Regions from separate parts of the Delftia sp. WSY_12 genome, predicted to be linked through region 1. Evidence: predicted binding sites of a transcription regulator. Region 1 holds the regulator's gene; each other region holds the start of a gene.
What was found. Region 1 encodes LexA, which represses DNA repair genes until DNA is damaged. Its sites were predicted from a motif close to ACTGTATNNNNATACAGT; they were not measured.

Region 1 (7,762 bases):
CGTCGTCGGCAACGTGATTGCGGGCGGCGCCGGAAAGACCCCCGTCACGCTCGCCCTGGCCCGCCATCTGCGCGATGGCGGCTGGAGTCCCGGCATCGTCTCGCGCGGCTATGGCCGCAGCACGGACGACTGCCGCGAGGCCCGTCCTGACAGCGCCCCCGCCGACGTGGGTGACGAGCCCGCGCTGCTGGCGCGTGCCAGCGGCGTGCCGGTCTTCGTGGCCCGCAAGCGCATCGAGGCCGTCCAGGCCCTGCGCGCCCGCCATCCGCAGGTGGATGTGGTCATCAGCGACGACGGCCTGCAGCACCTGGCCCTGGCCCGCGACATCGAGCTGTGCGTCTTCAATGACGACGGCATCGGCAACGGCTGGCTGCTGCCGGCCGGCCCGCTGCGCGAGCCCTGGCCGCGCCCCGTCACCGCCGTGCTGCATGCAGGCGCAGCCCCCGACACCGACGCCCCCGCGTTTGCCATGCGGCGCCAGCTGTCCAGCGAAGCCGTCAATGCCCAAGGCGAGCGCATCGCACTGTCCGCCCTGCGTGCGCAGCCCGTGGAGGCCGTGGCGGCAGTGGCCCGGCCCGAAGGCTTTTTCTCCATGCTGACCCGCGAGCAAGGCCTGACGCTGGAGCATGTCCAGGCGCTGCCGGATCACTATAATTTTGAGAGCTTCCAGCGCCTGGGGCGCAACGAAGACCCGCTGGTCTGCACCGAAAAAGATGCCGTCAAGCTGTGGCGCACCCATCCCCAGGCCTGGGCGGTTGCGCTGCAATTGCAGCTGCCGGCGGATTTCTGGGCGCTGCTGGATGAGCGGCTGCAGGCACTGCGCCCCTGCCCCGCCTGACTATCATCTCCGTCTCGGCTGGCTGCCACGGCCCGCCCTTTCCCTTCAAAACACAGGATCCGCCATGGACGCCAAACTTCTCGAACTGCTGGTCTGCCCCGTCACCAAAGGCCCGCTGCGCTTTGACCGCGAGCACCAGGAACTGGTCTCGCGCAGCGCGCGCCTGGCCTACCCGGTGCGCGACGGCATTCCCGTGCTGCTGGAAACCGAGGCCCGCACGCTGGACGACGACGAGATCGAGGACTGATTTTTCCCATCACCTGCGCCGCCCCACGCCTTCGCCTCACTCCTGCACGCACCATGTCCTCCGCGCCCTTCACGGTTCTGATTCCCGCCCGCCTGTCTTCCAGCCGCCTGCCGGGCAAGCCTCTGGCCGACATTGCAGGGCTTCCCATGGTCGTGCGCGTGGCACAGCGCGCCAGCCGCAGCGGCGCCGCACGGTGCGTGGTCGCAGCCGATGACGAAAGCATCCTCGCCGCCTGCGCCGCGCATGGCGTGGCGGCCGTGCTCACGCGCAACGACCATGCCAGCGGCAGCGACCGACTGGCCGAGGCCTGCGCGCTGCTGGGTCTCGATGGCGATGACATCGTGGTCAATGTCCAGGGCGACGAGCCGCTGATCGCCCCCGAACTCATCGACGCCGTGGCCGCCCTGCTGCCCCGGCAACCTTCGGCCAGCATGGGAACGGCGGCGCATGCCATTGACAGCCTTGCCGACTTCGTCAACCCGAACGTGGTCAAGGTCGTCTGCGATGCCCAGGGCATGGCCCACTATTTCAGCCGTGCGCCCATTCCCTTCGCGCGCGAGCATGCGGACCAGGCATGGTGGGAGACGGAATCGGCCGCCTTGGGCCACCCCGGCTTCGCACCGCTGCGCCACATCGGCATCTACAGCTATCGCGCCGGCTTCCTGCGCAGCTTCCCCCAGCTTTCCCAGGCACCCACCGAGGCACTGGAGGCCCTGGAGCAGTTGCGTGCGCTGTGGCACGGCCACCGCATCGCCGTCCATGTCACACCCCATGCACCCGGCCCTGGCGTGGACACGCGCGAGGATCTGGAGCGGGTGCGCGCCCAGCTGTCCAACCCGCCGGCCTGAATCGGCCGGCCGCTGAAAACGCACAAATGGCGATGCCGGGCATCGCCATTTGCAGCAACACCGCCCATGCGGTTTTGTCGGACAGCAAAACGCAGGTTTTGGCGATTGCACAGGCGACAGTTTTGCCCCGTGCGTGTAAGCCAGTGTTGGCCCTGTGCGTGCTATCCTTGCCCGCGACAAAAATATGACGCATGGACTGTCCGCCCCGGTGGGCCGATCCGGCAGACAAGAATTTCTACTCTCCTCAAGGACTTCCATGAAACTGATTTTGTTGGGCGCACCCGGCGCCGGCAAAGGCACGCAAGCCGCTTTCATCTGCCAGAAGTACGGCATTCCCCAGATCTCCACCGGTGACATGCTGCGTGCCGCCGTCAAGGCCGGCACGCCCCTGGGCCAGCAGGCCAAGGCCGTGATGGACGCCGGCCAACTGGTCAGCGACGACCTGATCATCAATCTGGTCAAGGAGCGCATTGCCCAGCCCGATTGCGCCAACGGCTTCCTGTTCGACGGATTTCCCCGCACCATTCCCCAGGCCGACGCCATGAAGGCCGCCGGCGTGAAGCTGGACTACGTGCTCGAGATCGATGTGCCCTTCGATGCCATCATCGAGCGCATGAGCGGCCGCCGCTCCCACCCCGCTTCGGGCCGCACCTACCACGTCACGTTCAACCCGCCCAAGGTAGAAGGCCTGGACGACGTGACCGGCGAGCCGCTGGTGCAGCGCGAGGACGACAAGGAAGAAACGGTCAAGAAGCGCCTGGACGTCTACAGCAGCCAGACCCGCCCGCTGGTGGACTACTACCGCGCCTGGGCCGAGAAGGAAGCCGCAGCAGCCCCCAAGTACCGCGCCATCAGCGGCCTGGGCTCGGTGGAAGACATCACCCAGCGCGCCCTGGCAGCACTGGCTGAATGACGCAGGCCATGCGCCAGACCCCAGAAAAGCACCCGCCGGGTGCTTTTTTGTTGCCCGCCTGCATCTGAAGCGCCGGCGACGCCCGGAGGATCAGTCGCGCGGCTGCGCGGCCAGCGCCAGCATCATGGCAATCCGCGCCTTGGCCACGGGCAGTTGGACCAGATCGGCCTCTGCGGGGTCCGTGCCAAGCCCCGAGGCAACGGGCAGGCCTTCGGCACAGCGCGTGCCCCGCCAGATCCAGACGCCTTTGTCGCGCGCACGCAGCAAGGCCGCTTCCATGCTTTCGTGAACGGTCGCATTGCCCGTGCCGGCCACCACGATGCCGCGCACGCCTGCGGCCACCAGCGCATCCACGCCGCAGGCACGCGCCAGGGCACTGCTGAACACCACCTCGACCCAGGGCAGCTCATCCAGCGCCAGCAGGTCAGACAGAGCGGGAGCGGAAATCACCATCCGCGCAACGGGGGCGACCGGCGTGACCGGCGCATCAGGCACCAGCCAGCGCACGCGTCCTTCCTCCACCACGGCCTGCGGGCCACCTTCCATGGAGCGCATGGCCTGCAGTCGGTAAGGGTGGACCTTTTGCACCTGGGCCGCCGCATGCACCTCGCCGCCGGCCACCACCCACACACCGCTGCGCCCGCCGCTGGCGGCCACGGTCACGGCATCGCGCAGATTCTGCGGTCCGTCGGCCAGCAGGGCCGTGGCCGGGCGCATGGCGCAAGTGAGCACGATGGGCTTGGTGGCAGGCAGCAGGCTGTGCAGCAGCCAGGCCGTCTCTTCCAGCGTGTCCGTTCCATGCGTGATCACCACGGCGCGTGTGTCCGCATCCTCCAGCGCCTGCGTGCAGGCACACAGCAACGCGCGCCACACGGGCCAGTCCATATCCTTGCTGTCCACCTGCGCGATCTGCTGCGTCTGCACAGGCCCCAGCGCCTGCTGCTCCAGATCCGGCACGGCATCGAGCAGCGACTGCACCGTGATCTGTCCGGCCTTGTATCCCACTGCCTGCGACTGCGAATCCGCCCGGCCGGCGATGGTGCCGCCCGTGCCAAGAATCACCAACTTTGACTGCCCCACTTGCACCTCTTGGAAAACTGGTTAAAAATACAGATACTGTATAAATCATCAGATGACTTCTCTGCCTGTCATCTGAATTCAAGGACCGGACGCACGCCATGCTCGACCATCCCAAGCTCACCGCCCGCCAGCAACAGATCCTGGACCTGATCCAGGCCGCCATCTCCCGCACGGGCGCTCCCCCCACCCGCGCGGAAATCGCCAACACGCTGGGCTTCAAGTCCGCCAACGCAGCAGAGGAACACCTGCAGGCCCTGGCCCGCAAAGGCGTGATCGAACTGGTCAGCGGCACCTCCCGCGGCATTCGCCTGCGTACCGACACCGTGCGCAACATCAATGCCGCACGCGGCACCAGCTTCGGGCTGCCGCTGTCGGCCCTGGCGCCGCTGATGCTGCCGCTGGTGGGCCGCGTTGCGGCGGGCTCGCCCATTCTCGCCCAGGAACATATCGACCAGACCTATTCCGTCGAACCCAGCCTGTTCCAGGTCCGCCCGGACTATCTGCTGCGCGTGCGCGGCATGTCCATGCGCGACGCGGGCATCATGGACGGCGATCTGCTGGCCGTGCAGTCCGCGCATGAAGCCCGCAACGGGCAGATCGTCGTGGCACGCCTGGGAGATGAAGTCACCGTCAAGCGCCTGCGCCGCACCACGCAGGGCGTGGAGCTCCTGCCGGAAAACCCCGATTACCCGGTGATCCGCGTCGCTCCCGAAGAGGCCTTTGCCATTGAAGGCCTGGCCGTGGGGCTGATCCGCAACAGCATGTCCATGTAAGCCGGACGGGCAGCCCTGCACGGGTTGCCACCCCCTATTTCATGCACCGCCCAGGTGGTAGGCGCGAAGCCTTGCAGCTTCGCCCTGGGCGGAGCTTTGCCCGCAAACCGCAATCCTGCCTGTGTCCATGCCTCTTTGAAATACGCCAACAGGAGTCGTCACATGGGATTCGCTCTGCCAACACTGTCTTCTCTGTCCTTCCTGCGCCTGGCACAGGGCATTCGCCTGCCCGCCGCCGCCATGGAGCCCGCCATGCGCACCATCCAGCCCGAATCGCCTGTGCAATCCGAGCAGGCGACCATCCTGTCCTTCAGCAAGGCACGCCGCCGCAGCCAGCAGCGGCGCAGCAAGTCAGCACGGCTGCCAGAACACAGGGATGCGCAGCTGCTGCTGCCCCTGCAACCCGAACTGCCCTCCCTTCCGGCAGATCAGGCCCTGCCTTCGGGTCTGCGCATCATCCAGCGCTCGCCGCAGGAGCAGCCCGAATGCCTGTTCATCTCGGGCCGCATGGCCGATGTCTGTGCCGCCCTGGAACGCATGGAAGCGCACGGCGCGCAGACACCGGCCTGAGGTCGCCCTGAGACCAACCCGTCCACCCGGTCTGCGAGAGCCCGGGCCTGTCTCTTGCCTTGCCCAGCGGCAGGGGCTGCGCATCAGGCCCTGACAGCCGCCGGTGCAGCACTTCCCTCGCTGCGCCGATTGCGCATGCACCACGCCTGCGCCGCGGCAACGCACAGAATGCACAGCACGACGCTCAACGAAAAACGCAGTCCGCGCGCATCGGACAGCATGCCGAACAACGGCGCCACCATGCCGCCTATCGACATGGCCAGCCCCAGGGTCAGCCCGCTGGCCGTGGCCTGGTTGCGCGGCAGATAGTCCTGGGCCAGCGTGACCTGGGCGGCAAACGGAAGAAACATGCACACGCCCAGGGCCATGGTGCAGGCCAGCGCCATCCATGGCGTGGAGGCCAGGGCCAGGGCCGCCAGAGCAGGCAATGCCAGCAGGTAGCCGGCGCGGATGGCCTGCATGCGCCCCCGGCGATCTGCAAGCGTGCCCCCCAGCAAAGTGCCCACCGCCGCAGCGGCTGTGAATGAGGTCAGCGTGGCCGCTCCCATGAAGTCCGAGCCGCCCAGCTCGTGCGTCACGAACATGGGCAGGGTGGACAGCACCGTCACATAGGGAATCGACCAGCAGACGATGACCCCGCACAGCAGGAAGAAGGCGCGCCAGTGGTTGGCGGGCAATTCGCCCTGCGCCACGGCCGGGCGCCGGGTGGCGCAATGGTCCTTGGCTCCATCCCGCCAGGTACAGGCATACCAGAGCACCAGCATGGCCGCTGCAGGCAGGGCCAGCATCCAGCTGCGGTGCAAGGCGCCTGCGCCCACCACGGCCGCAGCCAGCATGGGAGCGAACGATGCCCCCGCCGTTCCGCCCACCGAAAACACACTCATCGCCTTCTGCGAGCTGCCGCCCGCCATGCGGGCCGCCACCGTTGCGGACGGATGGTAGGCCGCGATCCCCAGGCCGCACAGCACGGCAGCCAACCAGCTGACCCAGTAGTCCGGGCTCATGCCCACCAGGGCCAGGCCCAGGGCGGCCACCACAAAGCCGGCCGGCACCATCCAGGGCCGCGGCGACCGGTCGGCATACAGGCCGAACAGCGGCTGGACCATGCTCGACAGGCCCGTGGCCGCCAGCATCAGGCCGCTGGCTTCCGTATAGCTGTAGCCGCGCTCCAGCACCATGAAGGGCAACAGCGCAGGAACCAGTCCCTGGTAGAGGTCGTTGATGGCATGCGTGCCCGTAAGCAGCCCCAGACGTGCGCGGTTCATGCCCTGCCTCCTGTCACGTCCGTCATTCTCGAAAGGGAAATCATCTCCATACCTGCCACTTTCCTGCGGATTGAAAGTGGGTCATCGTAGAAAGTGCATGATCTGCATTCCTGCTACGAAGCAACAACAATCGTCGAGAAAATGACAACCCGGCAAAGTGGTCCACTTTCCCATGCCCGCACCCGCGCCTGCCTGGATGACGTGCCTGCGGCCGCTCCATTGCCCCCGCACGGCGAGCACACGGCCCGCCCGGTCGTGGCCTTTGCCACAGACATGGCGGCCGGCGCGGCCATCGCACCGCATGCCCACCGCCGCGGCCAGCTGCTGCATGCCACCGAGGGAGTGATGCTGATCCGCGCGGATTCGGGCAGTTGGGTCGTCCCCCCGGGATGCGCCGTCTGGGTTCCACCACAGGCCCTGCACGCCATCCACATGGCCGCCGGCCCCGTGGCCATGCGCACCGTGTTCGTGGAGCCGGGGCTGCGGCCCGGCCTGTGGCAAGACTGCCGAGTGATGCAGGTCACGCCCCTGCTGCGCGAACTCGTGCTGGAGGCCATCGAGCTGCCCATGGACTACCCGCTGGGCGGCAGGGAGGAGCGTGTCATGCAGTTGATCCTCGACGAAATGGAGCGCGCCCGCGCCCTGTCCTTGCACGTGCCCATGCCCCGGCATGGCGCCCTGGCCGCCTGCTGCCGCAGCTTTGTGGACGACCCATCGCAGGACGCCGGCCTGGCCAGTTGGGCACAGCGGCTGCACATGCATCCCCGCACGCTGGCACGCCTGTTCCTGCGCGAGACCGGCATGAACTTCGGCGCATGGTGCCGCCAGGCCCGTCTTCTGCTCAGCCTGCCCCGGCTGGCCGCTGGCGCCTCGGTCCTGGAAGTGGCGCTCTCCCATGGATACGACAGTCCCAGCGCCTTCACCGCCGTCTTCCGGCGCAGCTTTGGCGCTCCGCCCAGCGCCTACCAGCGCAATCGCCCGGCGCAGGGCCGGCGTGGAAGTTCCGCCAGCATCTCCCTGTAGCGCACATGCAACAGAAAGATACCCAGTCCTCAGGAGTAAAGCCTGTGTGAAAGATAATTGATAAGCATTCTTATTATCTTTTGCAACCGACACCGCCACGTTGCCCATCTCGGCTTCTACGCCCGGCCTCCCCGCTTCTTTCGCACAAGCCCTCTCCGTGCACAGCCTCTACCAGAATCACCATCCCTGGCTGGAAAGCCTGCTG
Region 2 (7,762 bases), on a different contig from region 1:
GCAGGCTCGGAGCAGCGCCACAGGTGTTCATACCAGCCCGGCGAATCCACGCCCGCTCCATAGCCGCTGGACGAGCACAGGTTGCGGTAGGTCCAGGGCGCCCAGGTGGCCTGGACCTTGGCCTTGGGCAGGCCCTTGAGCGTGGCGGCATCGGCCTTGGCGGTGACCTGGGCCTGCAGGGCCGGCACATGCCATGCGCCGCAGACCACGGCAATGCGCTGGTGGCCGGCCTTGACGGCCTCGCGCATGCACTGGCGCATCCAGGCTTCGCGCAGCGCCTCGCGCCGGGCGTGGCGTTCTCCGCGCACTTCGTTGGGCAGCTCGGCGCGCACCACGGCCATGGCTTCGGCAATGCCCTCGAACAGGGTGGCGCCGTCGCCGCGCTCCTCGACCATGCGGTTCCACCAGCTTTCGCCGTCGGGGTAGCCTGCGGCCTCGGCCAGCAGGTCCAGCGGATCGCGCCAGTCCCGCCTGCCGGGGTCCGAGGGATCGACGGCGAGGGCGGCAGCCGGCACGGACTGCGTGGTGTCGTCGCGGTCCAGGGCCTCGGCGGCATTGCTCTGGAGCTGGCCGCCGTCTGCCGCAGCGGCGCCGGAATCGGAGCCGGTGTCTGCATCCTGGCCTTCATCGCCCGCATCCTCGCCCGCATCACCTGCATCTGCTGCCGCCGCCTCGGCCCGGCGCCGCTCCTGCTCGGCCATGTCCAGCGCCATGCGGTGGGTCTGGGGCAGGTCGATGAAGCGCGTGGCCACGCCCTGGCGCGCCGCCCATTGCAGGGCCTGCCATTCGGGCGAGAACTCGGCGTAGGGATAGAAGGCGGCATGGGCCGGGCTGTCCTGCACATAGACCAGCATGGCCACGGGCGGCTGCAGGTCGGCATGCTGGAGCATGGGCAGCAGGGACTCGCCCTCGGGCGGGCCTTCGACCAGCAGGCAGTCGGGCTGCAGCTGCTCCAGGGCCTGCAGCAGGCTGCGCGCGCAGCCCGGGCCATGGTGGCGGATGCCGAAGAAATGAAGCGGATTGGCAGAGGTGGCCATACGGGAAGTGCGCAGGAGATGCGCAGAAGATGCGGTCGGTCAGCGGTGCGGGAGTGCGGGCTTCAGAGCTGCTCGCGGCAGGCGCGGTACAGGTCCTTCCAGTCGCTGCGCTCCTTGACCACGGTCTCCAGGTATTCCTTCCAGACCACGCTGTCCTGCACCGGGTCCTTGATCACGGCGCCCAGCAGGCCCGAGGCCACATCGCCCGCGCGCAGCACGCCGTCGCCGAAATGCCCGGCCAGCGCCATGCCGCTGTTGATGACCGAGATGGCCTCGGCCGTGGACAGCGTGCTGCTGGGCGACTTCACGCGCACGGTCTTGCCGTCCTCGGTCTGGCCGTTGCGCAGCTCGCGGAAGATCTGCACCACCCGGCGCACTTCCTGCAGGGCCGGCGGCTCGGCGGGCAGGGCCAGGGCGCGGCCCTGCTCGGCCACGCGCTTGGTGACGATCTGCACTTCCTCGTCCTGCGATGCCGGCACGGGCAGGACCACGGTGTTGAAGCGGCGCTTGAGCGCGCTGGACAGCTCGTTCACGCCCTTGTCGCGGTTGTTGGCCGTGGCGATGACCGAGAAGCCCTGCACGGCCTGCACCTCGGTGCCCAGCTCGGGCACGGGCAGGGTCTTTTCGGACAGCACGGTGATCAGCGTGTCCTGCACGTCGGCCGGGATGCGGGTCAGCTCTTCGATGCGGGCGATCTTGCCCAGCTTCATGGCGTTGACCAGGGGGCTGGGAATCAGCGCCTTCTCGGACGGGCCATGGGCCAGCAGCTGCGCGTAGTTCCAGCCGTAGCGCAGCTGCTCCTCGCTGGTGCCGGCCGTGCCCTGCACCAGCATGGTGGAGTCGCCGCTGACGGCGGCCGACAGGTGCTCGGACACCCAGGACTTGGCCGTGCCCGGCACGCCGTACAGCAGCAGGGCGCGGTCGGTGGCCAGGGTGGAGACGGCGATTTCCATCAGGCGCGGATTGCCGATGTACTTGGGGCTGACCTCGAAGCCGTTGCCGAGCTTGCCGCCCATGAGGTACTGGAGCACGGCCCAGGGCGACAGCTTCCAGTTGGGCGGACGCGGACGGTCGTCCACCTTGCGCAGGGCTTCGAGTTCTTCGGCGAATTGCTGTTCGGCATGCTGGCGCAGGACTTGGCTCATGGTGTGCTTCCGGAAAGGGATGGGAATGGGATTCGGTAGGGGGTGGGTGGCAAAGCGGGCCCGGCCTCAGGCCTGGCCGCGCAGTGCGATGAAGGCCTGGTGCAGGCCCAGGCGCAGCTCGACGATGCGCTCCAGGTGGCCGCGCATGCGCTCCTCGTCCCAGGGCCGCGCGCGGCTGCGTTCGAGGCGCGCCTGCTGCTGGGGCGTGAGGGGAATGGCCGGGGCGGCTGTTGCTGCAGATGCCGAAGCGGCTGCGGTCTCTGCAACAGGCTCGGCCGGGGGCTCCGGCTCGGGCTCGACCTGTGCATCCAGCACCGAGGGCTTGCGCCACAGCTCGGCAAAGCGCTCCAGCGCAGTCACGTCCAGCATTCGCGCGCAGGACAGCAGTGCCTGGTCGGCGCGGTAGCTGTGCCAGTTGCCCGTGATCTGCTTGCCGCCCACGGCCACATGCAGTGCCTCGGTCAGCCGCGCCGACAGCGCCGGCGAGAGCAGTTCGGCACCGCCCAGCGACTGGGACATGCCCTCGATGGCGTCGATGAGCTTGTGCCTGTCGCGCTCGAACTGGGCAATCCAGCGGGACTCGCGTTCTTCGGGGGACAGCCGGGCCATGAGGGCGGGCAGCAGCGCATCGTGGCGCATGTCGCGGCCCAGGGCCTGGGCGGCATCGATCCATTCCACGTCCAGCTGGTACTGCAGGGCCCGCACCCAGCCCTGGCGCAGCGAGGATTTCCAGTCGCTGCGCCGGCTCCACTCCATCACTTCCAGGGGCGTCAGGCCCAGGGCCCGGGTCCAGAAGGACACCGGGGTGAGCTGCACCATCTGCTCCAGCAGCCAGGCCTTCTTGCCGCCACGGAAGTAGGCATCGGGCTTGAGCGTGATGCCGTCGCGCTCCCATTCCTTGAGGCCTTCCTCGGGAGGCTCCACGATCCACTGGCCCTTGTCGTCCTGCTGCAGCATGGACTGCATCCAGCCCATGACGCGCTGGCTGTGCGCGCTGTCCGGCAGGCACGAGAGCATTTGCGCGGCGTTCTCGCGGATTTCCTTGCTGCGGTCGGACAGCAGTTTTTCGAGCAGCGGCTCGTCGTCCATGCCCAGCCCCACGGTCAGTGCCTGGACCATGGGCAGGCGCTCCTTGGCGCCCAGCTCCTTCAGGCTGCCTTCCAGCCGCGCACGGGCCTGGGCGGCATCGGCCGCGCGCTCGCTGCGCAGCAGGGCCACGCGCTGCTCGACCGAGCCCTCCTGCCAGACCAGTTCGGGGTCGGCGGTTTCCTCCACGCCGCTGGCATAGCTCCATTGCGGATTGAGCGCGCCCAGCCAGCGCCCGCGCTCGCCCAGCACCGGGGCCAGCCACTGGCGCAGCTCCACGGACTGGCGGCCCTGCTCCAGCGCAGGCACCAGCAGGTCATGGGGCAGGCGCTGGCCCGCCTGGTCCAGGGTGCGCAGCATGGAGGCCTGCAGCTCGAACGGTCCGTCCTTGAGCACGTCGCCCATCAGGCTCTGCAGGCGAGCATCGGCAGGCGCGGGGCGCGATTCTGCAGGCGCCGCGGCCGGCACGGCCAGCGGTGCCGGCAGGCGCACCTGCGCGCCGGGCTGCCAGCCTGCGCGCTCGAACACGGCCGCCACGGCGCTGGCGCGCAGCAGTTGCTGGGCGGGCGAGTCGCCGGGCAGGTCCGCCCGGGGCAGCAGCGCGGCCTGCACGGCCTGCTGCGACCACGGGGCAGACGGATCAACGCCCGAAGCCAGCGCAGGCGGCACGGCCAGCCGGTCCGAGCCGACCATGGCCGATTGCTGCAGCGCAGTCCAAAGTTGTGTGTTGCTCATACCGGTTCACCCTGGTTCTGCCAGATACATTGCCGGGCGCTTTCGCCCTCGCGGGCCTGCCAGGCGCTCAGCAGGCGCCAGCGGCCCACGGCCGGGCCGGGCTCCCATTCGCCAAACAGCTGCATGGGCGCGCCGCCGCTGAGCGCCAGCAGGCGCCAGGCTTCGGCATCGTCAATGGCCACGGGAACGGGTTGCACAGGCGCGGCAGTGCCGTCAGCAGACACGCCGGGCGCAGCCGCCGATGCGCCCGGCGCATCGGGCCAGGCCGCAAACCATTGGCCCTGGGCAGGCACCAGGCGCAACCCGTCCTGGCACAGCGGCTGCGTGGCCTGCAGCGGGTTGGCGGCAATGCGCCGGCCCATCTGCTGCAGGACGTCGCCCACGGCCGAGGTGTCCAGCGGGCTGGCGCCATCGGCAGGCAGCGCAGGCCCGTTGCCGTTGGCGGCAATGGCGCGCAGCGGCGCATGGCCCGGGTAGAAATTCAGCGCGCATCCGTAGCGATGGCCAGGCACCCAGGCCGATTCGAAGCCGCGCCCGCCCTGCGCATAGTCCAGCACCAGGGCCATGCGGCCCGTGCGCTGCCCGTGCAGCCAGACGCGACGCTCCATGAGCCGGCCTTCGCGCTCGATCATGCGCAGGCCGGCCACCAGCCATTCGTCCTCGACCAGTTGGCCGCGGGCCTGCACTTCGGCCTTGTCCATGGGCCAGCCCAGCGCGGCCATCACGTCGGCCTTGACCTCGGGGCTGAGCGATTCACGGCGGCGCACGGCGTCGATGATCAGCTGCCAGTGGCCCAGCTGCACCAGCATGTCGCGTGGCCAGTCGCGGTGGCTGTCCACCAGATCCCGGCAGTCCTTGATGCGTGCCGCCATGCCCGTGGCCTGCGCATCGACCATGCGCGCGGCCATGGTGTTCCAGCGCTGGCGCATCTGGGAGTCGCCGGCCTGGTTGGCCAGGCCCGCGCGCACCATGTCCTGCATCCACAGCGACAGTTCCTGCAGGCCCGCCTCGACCTTGTCCCAGCGCTTGTCTTCGCGCCTGGCCTGCTGCCTGGCCGCGACCTCGGGATCGGGTGGCGGCTCGGCCGCCGCGGCAGCTGCCTTGGCCTCCTTCTTCTCGGCCTTTTCCTGGCGGCTGTCCAGCCAGGTCTGCACCCAGGCCGGTGGATCGCCGCCCTCGGTGACCTGGCCGCCCGCACGCATCAGCATCAGCGCCAGCCCATGCTTGCAGGGGAACTTGCGGCTGGGGCAAGAGCATTTGAAGGAGGGTCCCGACAGGTCCACCTGGGTCTGGTAGGGCTTGCTGCCGCTGCCCTGGCACTCGCCCCACACCGCCACATCGTTGGCGCCCATGGTGGGCCATTTGGCGGGCGATTGCAGCCCCTTGGCGGCCTTGCTGGAGGAAGCGTCCGGCGATAGCGCCAGCACTTCGCTCTCTGTTCCTAATACACGCGACACCGAAGCTCCCTCTCCAAGTGTTTGTCATCGCCAGGCGCATTGAATGAAGAAACGACCGCGCCCGGCAAGCCCGAAAGCCTATCAGCAATAGTTATCGGCAATTTGAAACAAATCACAACAACGTCAAACCTCTCTCCCATGAACCGGGAACCCCATGGCGCGCAGCCAGCTGCGCTATATCAGCGCATGCATTGATGGCACCAAGCCGTACCAGCCTTCAGGCATTGCAAAAAGACGCAGGAAACACGCATTCACCATTTCCTGCGATGCACATCGCCACCCATTGAAAGCAAGCACTCATTCCGCACTGAAAACGGTTTCATTCCATTGCACTGGCAACCATTGCAATCCGCTGGCCATTGCGATAGCCCGACAGTGCGTTCAAACCGGAGCCAGGCAAGGCCGGACCAGACCCTGGCTGGGGGATGGGCTCTCGAAAAACCGGATGTGCCAGGCAAATATACTGTATATTCATACAGCCATGGAGCTGCAACGCAAACTTTTCATCCTCGCCGACGCCGCCAAGTACGACGCCAGCTGCGCCTCCAGCGGATCGCAGGGGCGCGACTCGCTGGACGGCAAGGGCATGGGCTCGGTCACCGGCATGGGCATCTGCCACAGCTATGCGCCCGACGGGCGCTGCATCTCGCTGCTCAAGATCCTGCTGACCAATGTCTGCATCTTCGACTGCCGCTACTGCATCAACCGCAAGAGCTCCAACGTGCAGCGCGCCCGCTTCACGGTGGCCGAGGTGGTGCAGCTGACGCTGGACTTCTACCGGCGCAACTGCATCGAGGGACTGTTCCTGTCCAGCGGCATCATCCGCTCCAGCGACTACACCATGGAGCAGCTGGTGGAAGTGGCCCGCCGCCTGCGCGAGGAGCATGACTTTCGCGGCTACATCCACCTCAAGACCATCCCGGATGCCGCCCCTGAATTGCTGGCCCAGGCAGGCCGCCATGCCGACCGCCTGAGCATCAATGTGGAACTGCCCACGGCCAGCGGCCTGGCGCAGTTCGCGCCCGAAAAGGACGGCCGGCGCATACGCCAGGCCATGCAGGGCGTGGACCGGCATGTGCAGGCCTGGCGCGCGGCCACGCGCGAGCAGCGCCAGGCGCAGTCCCTGCCCGGCGCGCCCGCGCAGCGCGCCGCCGTGCCGCGCTTCGCGCCGGGCGGGCAGAGCACGCAGATGATCGTGGGCGCCGACCGCGCAACCGATGCCGACATCCTCGAATCCAGCCATACGCTGTATGCGGGCTACGGCCTGCGCCGCGTGTACTACTCGGCCTTCAGCCCCATTCCCGATGCCTCGCGCGACCTGCCGCCGCAGGCGCCGCCCCTCATGCGCGAGCACCGGCTCTACCAGGCCGACTGGCTGATGCGCTTTTACGGCTACGGGGCGGGCGAGATCGCGGCGGCCAGCCGCCACGGCATGCTGGACCTGGAGATCGACCCCAAGCTGGCCTGGGCACTGGCCAACCGCCAGCAGTTCCCTGTGGACCTCAACCGTGCGCCTCGCAGCCTGCTGCTGCGCGTGCCGGGCCTGGGCACGCAGACGGTGGAGCGCCTCCTGGCGGCGCGCCGCGTGCGCCGGCTGCGGCTGGACGACCTGCTGCGGCTGCGCGCCCCCGTGCAAAAGGCCCTGCCCTTCGTGCTGATCGACGGCCACCGCCCCCTGCTGGGCGAGACCGACTCGGCCGCGCTGCGCACGCGGCTGATCGCGCAGTCGCAGGCCAGCCAGGCCCAGGCGCGGCACAGCGGCATGCGCGTGCAAAGCGCACTGCAGGCCAGCCTGTTCTAGAACCTGGAGCACGCCATGCACGGACAGGCCCTCACCATCGAACTCGACAGCCCCGACGACTGGCCCGGCTTTCGCGCAGCCTGCCGGGCGCTGCTGGCCCACGGCGCCGACCCCGCTGCGGTGCGCTGGCGGTGGCCCGACACGCGGGGTGCGCAGCCACTCGGCGCGGGGGTGGACCTGTTTTCCAGCGCGCCGCAGCAGGCCGTGCCCGCCTCGGCGCTTGCCGGGCTGGCCGGCCCCGGCGAGGCAGGGCTGTCCCTGTCGGACACCCAGATGTCCGCCCTGCGCCATGCCTGCATGCACCGCGCGGCAGGCCGCTTCGAGCTGTGCCACCGCTGGCTGGCGCGCATGCAGGCCCGGCCCGAACTGCGGCTGGATGCGCTGGATGCGGACTGGCGCGCCATCGAGGCCCTGGCCCGCCCCGTCTCGCGCGAGATCCACAAGATGCACGCCTTCGTGCGCTTTCGGACGACCCAGCGGCAGAACCTGCCCGAGCTGCAC
Region 3 (7,762 bases), on a different contig from region 1:
TGCATGGGCCGCGTCAATGGCGCGCTCCACGGCGGCGTGGTAGGGCTTCCAGCAGCGCTCGATGCGCTGCAGCAGCTCGGAGGCCGGCAACTGGCGGTCGTAGATGGGCACGCCCTCGTCGGTGAACTTCCAGATCAGGCCCTTGCCCAGGCGCACCTTCTGCAGCACGACCTGGTCGGTGGTGACGGGCAGCGGCCAGTCGCCTTCGATCATGGTGGTGTCGATCTCGGTGGTGTCGCGGTTGGCATCCAGGTAGATGCGCGGGAAATGCGCCTCCACCCAGCCCACGCCCATGCCTGGCGCAAAGGCATAGATCTTCTCCACATGCGTGTCCTCGGCCTGGCGCAGCGTGGCCAGCGGCAGGCAGGAGCCGAAGTCCTGCGGGTAGACCGTGCCGCTGTGCGGCGAGTCCAGCACCACGGCGCTGGTGCCGGCCACGCTGGTCACCATGGGCTGCGCGGCATCGGCCGCGCCGGAGCCTGCCGCACCGGGCAGGGATTGCAGGAAGTTCTGACTGATCAGTCGCAGGACGGGATGCATGAGGAAGTGGTCTATCTCGGTTACGCATTGCACCGCTGCGCTGCGGCCAGCCCGCCATGAAACTGGCGCGTCCCAGGCCAGGGACGCCGAGCAAGGGCCGCCCCGCAGCGAGGGCGTCGTCCCCCTCCCGCGAAGCGAGAGAGGGGGAAGGCGCGAAGCGCCTCAGGGGGAGCCTTTAATCCAGCTGGATCTGGGCCGTGGCGGCAATCTTCTTCATCTTGGCCACTTCGCTGGCGATCTGCTTGGTGAAAGCATCGCTGCTGGTGCCGGAGATGTACAGGCCCTGGGCAGCCATGCGCTTTTGCACGGCCGGGTCCTTGAGCGCGGCCGCGATGGCCTTTTGCACGCGGGCGATCTGCTCGGGCGGCGTGCTCTTGGGGGCCACGAGGCCGAACCAGGAAGGATCGTTCAGGTCGGCGTGGCCGGCTTCGGCATAGGTCTGCACATCGGGCAGCACGTCCAGGCGCTCATGCCAGGACACGGCCAGGGCCTTGACCTTGCCGCCCTTGATGTGGGGCAGCGAGGACGCGACCTGGTCGAAATACACGGGCACCTGGCCGCCGAGCACGTCGTTGATGGCCGGGCCTGCACCACGGTAGGGAATGTGCTGCATCTCGGTGCCCGTGCTCTTCATGAACTGGGCGCCCCACATGTGGCCGATGGTGCCGTTGCCGGGCGTGGCGAAGCTGACCTTGCCGGGGTTGGCCTTCAGGTACTTCACGAACTCGGCAAAGTTGTTGGCAGGCACCAGCTTGGGGTTGATCACGATCACGCCGGGCGCCTTGACGATCTCGGTCACGCCGACAAAGTCGTTGATGGCGTCATAGGGCAGCTTCTTGAACACGGCGGGGTTCACGCCATGGGTGGACAGCGTGGCAATGCCGAAGGTCACGCCGTCGGTGGCACGTGCCACTTCGGCCATGCCGATGGAGCCGCCGGCGCCGGCCTTGTTCTCGATCACCACCGCCTGGCCGCCCAGCAACTTGGGCAGCACGTCCTGCATGTTGCGCGGGACCATGTCGGTGGAGCCACCAGCAGGGAACGGAACGACGATGCGCAGGGGACGGGTGGTTTCCTGGGCGAAGGACATTCCAGGAACGACAGAAGAAGCGGCGATGGAAGCAAGGAAATGGCGTCGTTGCATAGGATCTTTCTTACAAACAAGGTCAGATTAAAAGAAATCTGCTCACAAAAAAAGCAAATACTGTGCCTGTTAATATTCCGAACAGGAATAGTTTCATCATATCCCTGTCATGAGTTTGCGCCGCCTCAACCCGCCCATACATCTGCTGCGCGCCTTCTCCACCGTGGTGCGCTTCGGAGGTGTCTCGCGCGCGGCCGAAGCCTTGCACTTGACGCAAAGCGCAGTCAGCAAGCAGATCCAGGAGCTGGAGAAGTGGGTGGGCGTGCCGCTGTTCGAACGCGAGCGCAAGCGCTTGAGCCTGACGCCTGCGGGCGAACGCTACGAGCGCGCCGTGCGCGCCCTGCTGGGCCAGCTGGAGGCGGCCACCCTCGAACTCATCACCAGCGATGACAGCCGAGGCGCGCTGCACCTGTCATCGCTGCCGACTTTCGCGGCCAAGTGGCTGATCCCCAGGCTGCCCCAGTTTCAGCAGCGCTATCCACAGATCACGCTGCACTTTGTACCCTACGTACACAGCTACCAATTTGACAGTCCGGGGCTGGACTGCGCAATTTTGTTTGGCGACGGGCACTGGAATGGCGCGCATGCCCACTATCTGGTGGGCCGCCAGGTGGCGCTGATCGCACCGCCGCGCGGCGCGGGCCCCGAGGCACGCATCACCACCCCACAGGACGTGGCGCGCTGCACCCGGCTGCGCCACGTGACCATTGCCGACGCCTGGGCGCGCTGGAGCGAGGCCCACGGCATCCACGGCATAAGCCCGCTGGCGGGCCCGCAGTTCGACCAGTTCCAGACCATCATCCGCGCCGTGATGGCGGGCATGGGCATCGCCCTGGTGCCACGCTGCCTGGTGCTTGACGAGCTTGCCGCCGGCCTGGTGAACGAGCCCCTGCCCCAGCACGGCTACCAGAGCGCCCTGGGCTACTGGCTGTGCTATCCGGCCGACCGTGCCAACCATGGCACGCTGGGCATCTTCCGCAACTGGTTGGTGGACCATGCGGCGCAGACACCGGGACGGGTGGCGATGGCCCCTGTAGCCCCCGATGCCCCTGCGGCAGCCGGTCAGGCGCCACCTATGCCGCAGGCTTAGGCGGCGGCGGCGAGCGCAGTGCCGTGAAGCGCACGCTGAAGCGTGCGCCCGGTGGCTGCTGGCCCGGATGCGCATCCTCCAGCACCACCTGCCCGCCATGCTGGCGCGCAATCTCCAGCACGATGGGCAGGCCCAGGCCCGAGCCATCGGCCTCCGAGCCCAGCACGCGGTAGAACGGCTGGAACACCAGCTCGCGTTCGGCCTCGGGCACGCCCGGCCCCGAATCCTCCACCTGCAGCAGCAGGACCTGACCAAAAGGATCGGCCAGCACACGCACGGTGACCATGCCCGGCCGGCTGCTGGTGGAAGGCGTGTAGTTGATGGCGTTGTCCACGAGGTTGCGCACCAGCTCGGTCAGCAGCGTGGCATTGCCCTGCAGCCAGACGCCGGCGGCCGAGGACTCGGCGCCGTCATAGCCCAGGTCCACATGCTTGTCCATGGCGCGCGGCAGGCAGTCGCGCACCACGTCGGTGACGATGCGCACCAGGTTGCACGGCTGCATGGCCAGGCCCCGCCCCAGGCCCGCGCTCTCGGCACGCGCCAGCGCCAGCAACTGGTTGACGGTGTGCGTGGCACGGATGCTGGAGCGCGCGATCTGGGCCAGGGACTGACGCAGCTCGCCCGTACTCACGCCTTCGCGCTGGGCCAGTTCGGCCTGCATGCGCAGCCCGGCCAGCGGCGTCTTGAGCTGGTGGGCCGCGTCGGCCAGGAAGCGCTTTTGCGTGGCCAGCGAGTCGCCCAGGCGGCCCAGCAGGTCATTGACCGAATCCACCAGCGGCACGACTTCCAGCGGCACGTCCTTGTGGTTGATGGGCGAAAGGTCCTCGGGCCGGCGCGCGCGGATGCGCTCCTCCAGCCGGTGCAGCGGCTTGATGCCGCGCGCCAGCGCCAGCCACACCAGCAGCGCGGCCAGCGGCAGGATGACGAACTGCGGCAGCATCACGCCCTTGATGATTTCCGTGGCCAGCACGCTGCGCTTTTCGCGCGTCTCGGCCACCTGAACCAGGGCCTGCGGTTCGCCCGGCAGGGGCATGCGCACCCAGACATGGGCCACGCGCAAATCGATGCCGCGAAATTCCGCATCGCGCAGCTGCACGGTGCCGCCGGACGGCAAGCCTGGAGGCGCCGCGCCAGTCAGAGCCTCGTCGGGCTCGGACGGCGGCGGCAGGTCGCGCTCGCCGGCCAGGTATTCGCCCTTCACGCCCAGCACCTGGAAATACACGGTGTCCGACTCGTCGGCACGCAGGATCTCGCTGGCCGACTGCGGCAGGTTGAACAGCACCTTGCCGTGCTGCACCATCACCAGTTGGGCCAGCGCCTGGGCGTTGTATTCCAGCGCGCGGTCGAAGGGCTTGTTGGCCAGGCCCTGGGCCACCAGCCAGGTCAGCGCCAGGCTCACGGGCCACAGCAGCAGCAGCGGCGTGAGCATCCAGTCAAGGATCTCGCCGAACAGGGAGCGCTGTTCACGCTGGAAGATTTTCATCGGCGGGCAGCCCCTTACGGCGGGTTCACGGCCCCGCGGCAACCACCACTATGCGCAGGCAAGCCAACCCGGGCCTGACAGCCACGGCAGCGGCCTCAGGACGCGATCTTCTCAAGGCAGTAGCCCAGGCCGCGCACGGTGGCGATGCGGATGGGGCCGCGCTCTATCTTCTTGCGCAGCCGGTGGATGTAGACCTCGATGGCGTTGTTGCTGACTTCGTCGCCCCACTCGCACAGGCGCTCGACCAACTGGTCCTTGCTGACCAGCCGGCCGGCCCGCTGCAGCAGCACTTCCAGCAGGCCCAGCTCGCGCGCCGACAGCTCGACCATCTTGCCGTCGATGGTGGCCACGCGGCCGGCCTGGTCGTAGACCAGCGGGCCGTGCTTGATGGTGCTGCTGGCGCCGCCCATGCCGCGCCGCGTGAGGGCGCGCACGCGCGCCTCCAGCTCGGACAGCGCAAACGGCTTGGCCATGTAGTCGTCGGCACCATAGTCCAGCCCCTGCACGCGCTCCTCCACGCTGTCGGCCGCCGTGAGGATGAGCACCGGCAGCGCATCGCCGCGGCCGCGCAGCTTCTTGAGCACTTCGAGACCGTGCATCTTGGGCAGGCCCAGGTCCAGGATCAGCAAATCGAATTCGCTGCTGGTCATCAGCGCGGTGTCGGCCTCGCTGCCATTGGCCACATGGCTGACCACGGCGCCCGAGCCGCGCAGGCTGCGCAGCAGGCCATCGGCCAGGACCTGGTCGTCTTCGGCAATCAGAATGCGCATGGGGGATGTCTCCTGTAATGCAGGCGCGCTCTGGGAGTTGGAAATGCGCGCCTTTAATTCCCAGGATTCTAGGATGTGCCCCGCAGTGCGGGCAGGGACCTTACCCGAGTGAGCCGCCGCCCGCGTAGGCCTCCAGCCCCAGCGCCACCACGGTGGCGATGTCGTCGCCGACTTCCTCGCGGAATTCGGCCTCGGCCTGGGAGACGGCGTCATGGAAAGCCTGCAGCCAGGCCAAGCCCGCTGGCGTGAAGCGGATGCGGCGCGCGCGCGCATCGCGCTCGTCGCTCTCGCGCGTGACCAGGCCCCAGGCCTCGCACTGGGCCACCAGGTCGCCCATGGACTGCTTGGTCATGCCTGCGCGCTCTGCCAGGTCCGTCAGCCGGTCGCCAGCCAGCGACAGATGCCGCGTGATGTGGATATGGGCCGCCCCCACCTTGTCGCGCGCAGCGAGGTTGGACAGTGCCAGCGGCACCTCCACATCGCGCGCCATGAGCTGCAGCACACGCGCGTCGAACCGCCGCATGGCATGGCCGAGCAGGCGGCCCAGGTGGGTCTGGCGCCAGGCGTCGGCGGGCGGCGTGACGGGGGAAAGCTCACTCATGGATGCATTGTGGAGGCAAATCCAACAAGTCAGGAAAACTGACTAAAAACACCAACAAATCAAGACAGCAAGCCCATAAACTACTGTTCAAGCATCCAGCCTGAATGCAAATACAGAGCTGAATCCATACCCAACCCAGGAGTCCGCATGAACACCGCCGTCACCACCGCCAACAGTGAAAAAGCCAAGGCCCTGCAGGCCGCACTCGCCCAGATCGAAAAGCAGTTCGGCAAGGGCACGATCATGCGCCTGGGTGAAGGCGAAGCCATCCAGGACATCCAGGTCGTCTCCACCGGCTCGCTGGGCCTGGACATCGCCCTGGGTGTGGGCGGCCTGCCCCGTGGCCGCGTGATCGAGATCTACGGCCCTGAATCCTCGGGCAAGACCACGCTGACGCTGCAGGTCATCGCCGAAATGCAAAAGCAGGGCGGCACCTGCGCCTTCATCGACGCAGAACACGCGCTGGACACCAGCTATGCCCAGAAGCTGGGCGTGAACCTCAACGAAGTGCTGATCAGCCAGCCCGACACCGGCGAGCAGGCCCTGGAAATCGTGGACAGCCTGGTGCGCTCGGGCGCCGTGGACATGATCGTCGTGGACTCGGTGGCCGCACTAACACCGCGCGCCGAAATCGAAGGCGAGATGGGCGACCAGCTGCCCGGCCTGCAGGCCCGCCTGATGAGCCAGGCGCTGCGCAAGCTGACCTCCACCATCAAGAAGACCAATTGCATGGTCATCTTCATCAACCAGATCCGCATGAAGATCGGCGTGATGTTCGGCAGCCCCGAAACCACCACGGGCGGCAATGCGCTGAAGTTCTACGCCTCGGTCCGCCTGGACATCCGCCGCACCGGCACCATCAAGAAGGGCGACGAAGCCATCGGCAACGAAACCAAGGTCAAGGTCGTCAAGAACAAGGTCTCGCCCCCGTTCAAGACCGCCGAGTTCGACATCCTCTTCGGCGAAGGCATCTCGCGCGAAGGTGAAATCCTGGACATGGGCGTCAACGCCAAGATCCTCGACAAGTCGGGGGCCTGGTACGCCTACAACGGCGAGAAGATCGGCCAGGGTCGCGACAACGCCCGCGAATTCCTGCGCGAGAACAGCGGCCTGGCCGTGGAGATCGAGAACAAGGTGCGCGACAGCCTGGGCATCGCCCTGCTGCCTACGGCCGGTGGCGATGCCCCCGAAGCCAAGGCCGCCAAGGGCGCCAAGGCCAAGGCCGACAAGGACGGCGTGATCGAAGCCTGAGCGGCCTGACCCCTCACTGCAGGCGCCGCCGCGCCTGCACACACTGTGTTTGCCATCTTGGCGCAGGCTCATGTCTGCGCCTTTTTTATCGCCGGGACGCCCCAAGGCAAAAAAGCGGCCCCCTTGGGGGGCAGCGGACCTTGCGCAGCAAGGGGAGCGTGGGGGCCTTTTTTATTCGGGATGATTCAGGAGACATTGCCGCATGGGATTCGCCAAGCTGTCGCTCAAGGGCCGGGCGCTCAAGCTGCTGGGCCAGCGCGAACATTCACGGCTGGAGCTGGAACGCAAGCTCGCCCCCCATGTGGAGGAAGGCGAGGACCTGGGCGCCATGCTCGACGCGCTGGAGCAGCGCGGCTTCATCAGCGCCGAGCGCGTGGCCGAGTCCGTGCTGCATCGCAAGGCCGCGCGCTTTGGCACATCGCGCGTGGTGCAGGAGCTGCGCAGCAAGGGGCTGGACGATGGCTTGGTGCGCGCCGCCGCAGAACAATTGCGCGCCACCGAACTGCAGCGCGCCCATGCCGTATGGCGCCAGCGCTTCGGCACACCGCCGGCCACCCCACAGGAACGCCTCAAGCAGATGCGCTTTCTGGCCGCGCGCGGCTTTGGCGGAGAAATAGCGAGCAAGGTGTTGCGCGGGCGCAGCGAAGACTGGGATGACGGAGCTGCAGACGAAGGCAACTAATCCACGCGCCGGGTTGCGCCCCAGCACACCAGCGACCCCACGGTCACCAGCGCCACGCCCTGCCAGAAGCCCCAGCCCGGCTGCACCTGCAGCCAGGCACTGGCCAGCAAGGCAGAGAACACGGGCGTGAAGTACGAGGCCGCCGCCATCACGGCCAGATGCCCGTGCTGTATGCCGTGCTCCCAGCAGCTGTAGCCCATG

Region 2: the regulator LexA is predicted to act here: its motif matches at 5,923-5,940, upstream of ACF8LI_RS07810 (putative DNA modification/repair radical SAM protein).
Region 3: the regulator LexA is predicted to act here: its motif matches at 5,728-5,745, upstream of recA (recombinase RecA).

Annotation. Positions count from the first base shown of each region.
Region 1 is NZ_JBICKW010000022.1:72,016-79,777, forward strand. It holds gene lpxK (tetraacyldisaccharide 4'-kinase) at 1-838, shown strand, start outside; gene ACF8LI_RS12730 (Trm112 family protein) at 903-1,085, shown strand; gene kdsB (3-deoxy-manno-octulosonate cytidylyltransferase) at 1,139-1,933, shown strand; gene adk (adenylate kinase) at 2,190-2,846, shown strand; gene ACF8LI_RS12745 (asparaginase) at 2,937-3,926, opposite strand; gene lexA (transcriptional repressor LexA) at 4,025-4,699, shown strand; gene ACF8LI_RS12755 (hypothetical protein) at 4,862-5,269, shown strand; gene ACF8LI_RS12760 (MFS transporter) at 5,353-6,534, opposite strand; gene ACF8LI_RS12765 (helix-turn-helix transcriptional regulator) at 6,676-7,557, shown strand; gene ACF8LI_RS12770 (sigma-70 family RNA polymerase sigma factor) at 7,715-7,762, shown strand, end outside.
Region 2 is NZ_JBICKW010000012.1:508,836-516,597, reverse strand. It holds gene ACF8LI_RS07830 (DUF5682 family protein) at 1-1,037, opposite strand, end outside; gene ACF8LI_RS07825 (AAA family ATPase) at 1,100-2,182, opposite strand; gene ACF8LI_RS07820 (DUF5691 domain-containing protein) at 2,249-4,003, opposite strand; gene ACF8LI_RS07815 (SWIM zinc finger family protein) at 4,000-5,460, opposite strand; gene ACF8LI_RS07810 (putative DNA modification/repair radical SAM protein) at 5,942-7,261, shown strand; gene ACF8LI_RS07805 (TIGR03915 family putative DNA repair protein) at 7,277-7,762, shown strand, end outside.
Region 3 is NZ_JBICKW010000061.1:90,401-98,162, reverse strand. It holds gene ACF8LI_RS26945 (N-formylglutamate amidohydrolase) at 1-540, opposite strand, end outside; gene ACF8LI_RS26940 (tripartite tricarboxylate transporter substrate binding protein) at 716-1,684, opposite strand; gene ACF8LI_RS26935 (LysR substrate-binding domain-containing protein) at 1,794-2,774, shown strand; gene ACF8LI_RS26930 (sensor histidine kinase) at 2,758-4,257, opposite strand; gene ACF8LI_RS26925 (response regulator transcription factor) at 4,353-5,027, opposite strand; gene ACF8LI_RS26920 (MarR family winged helix-turn-helix transcriptional regulator) at 5,128-5,628, opposite strand; gene recA (recombinase RecA) at 5,776-6,879, shown strand; gene recX (recombination regulator RecX) at 7,082-7,561, shown strand; gene yddG (aromatic amino acid DMT transporter YddG) at 7,558-7,762, opposite strand, start outside.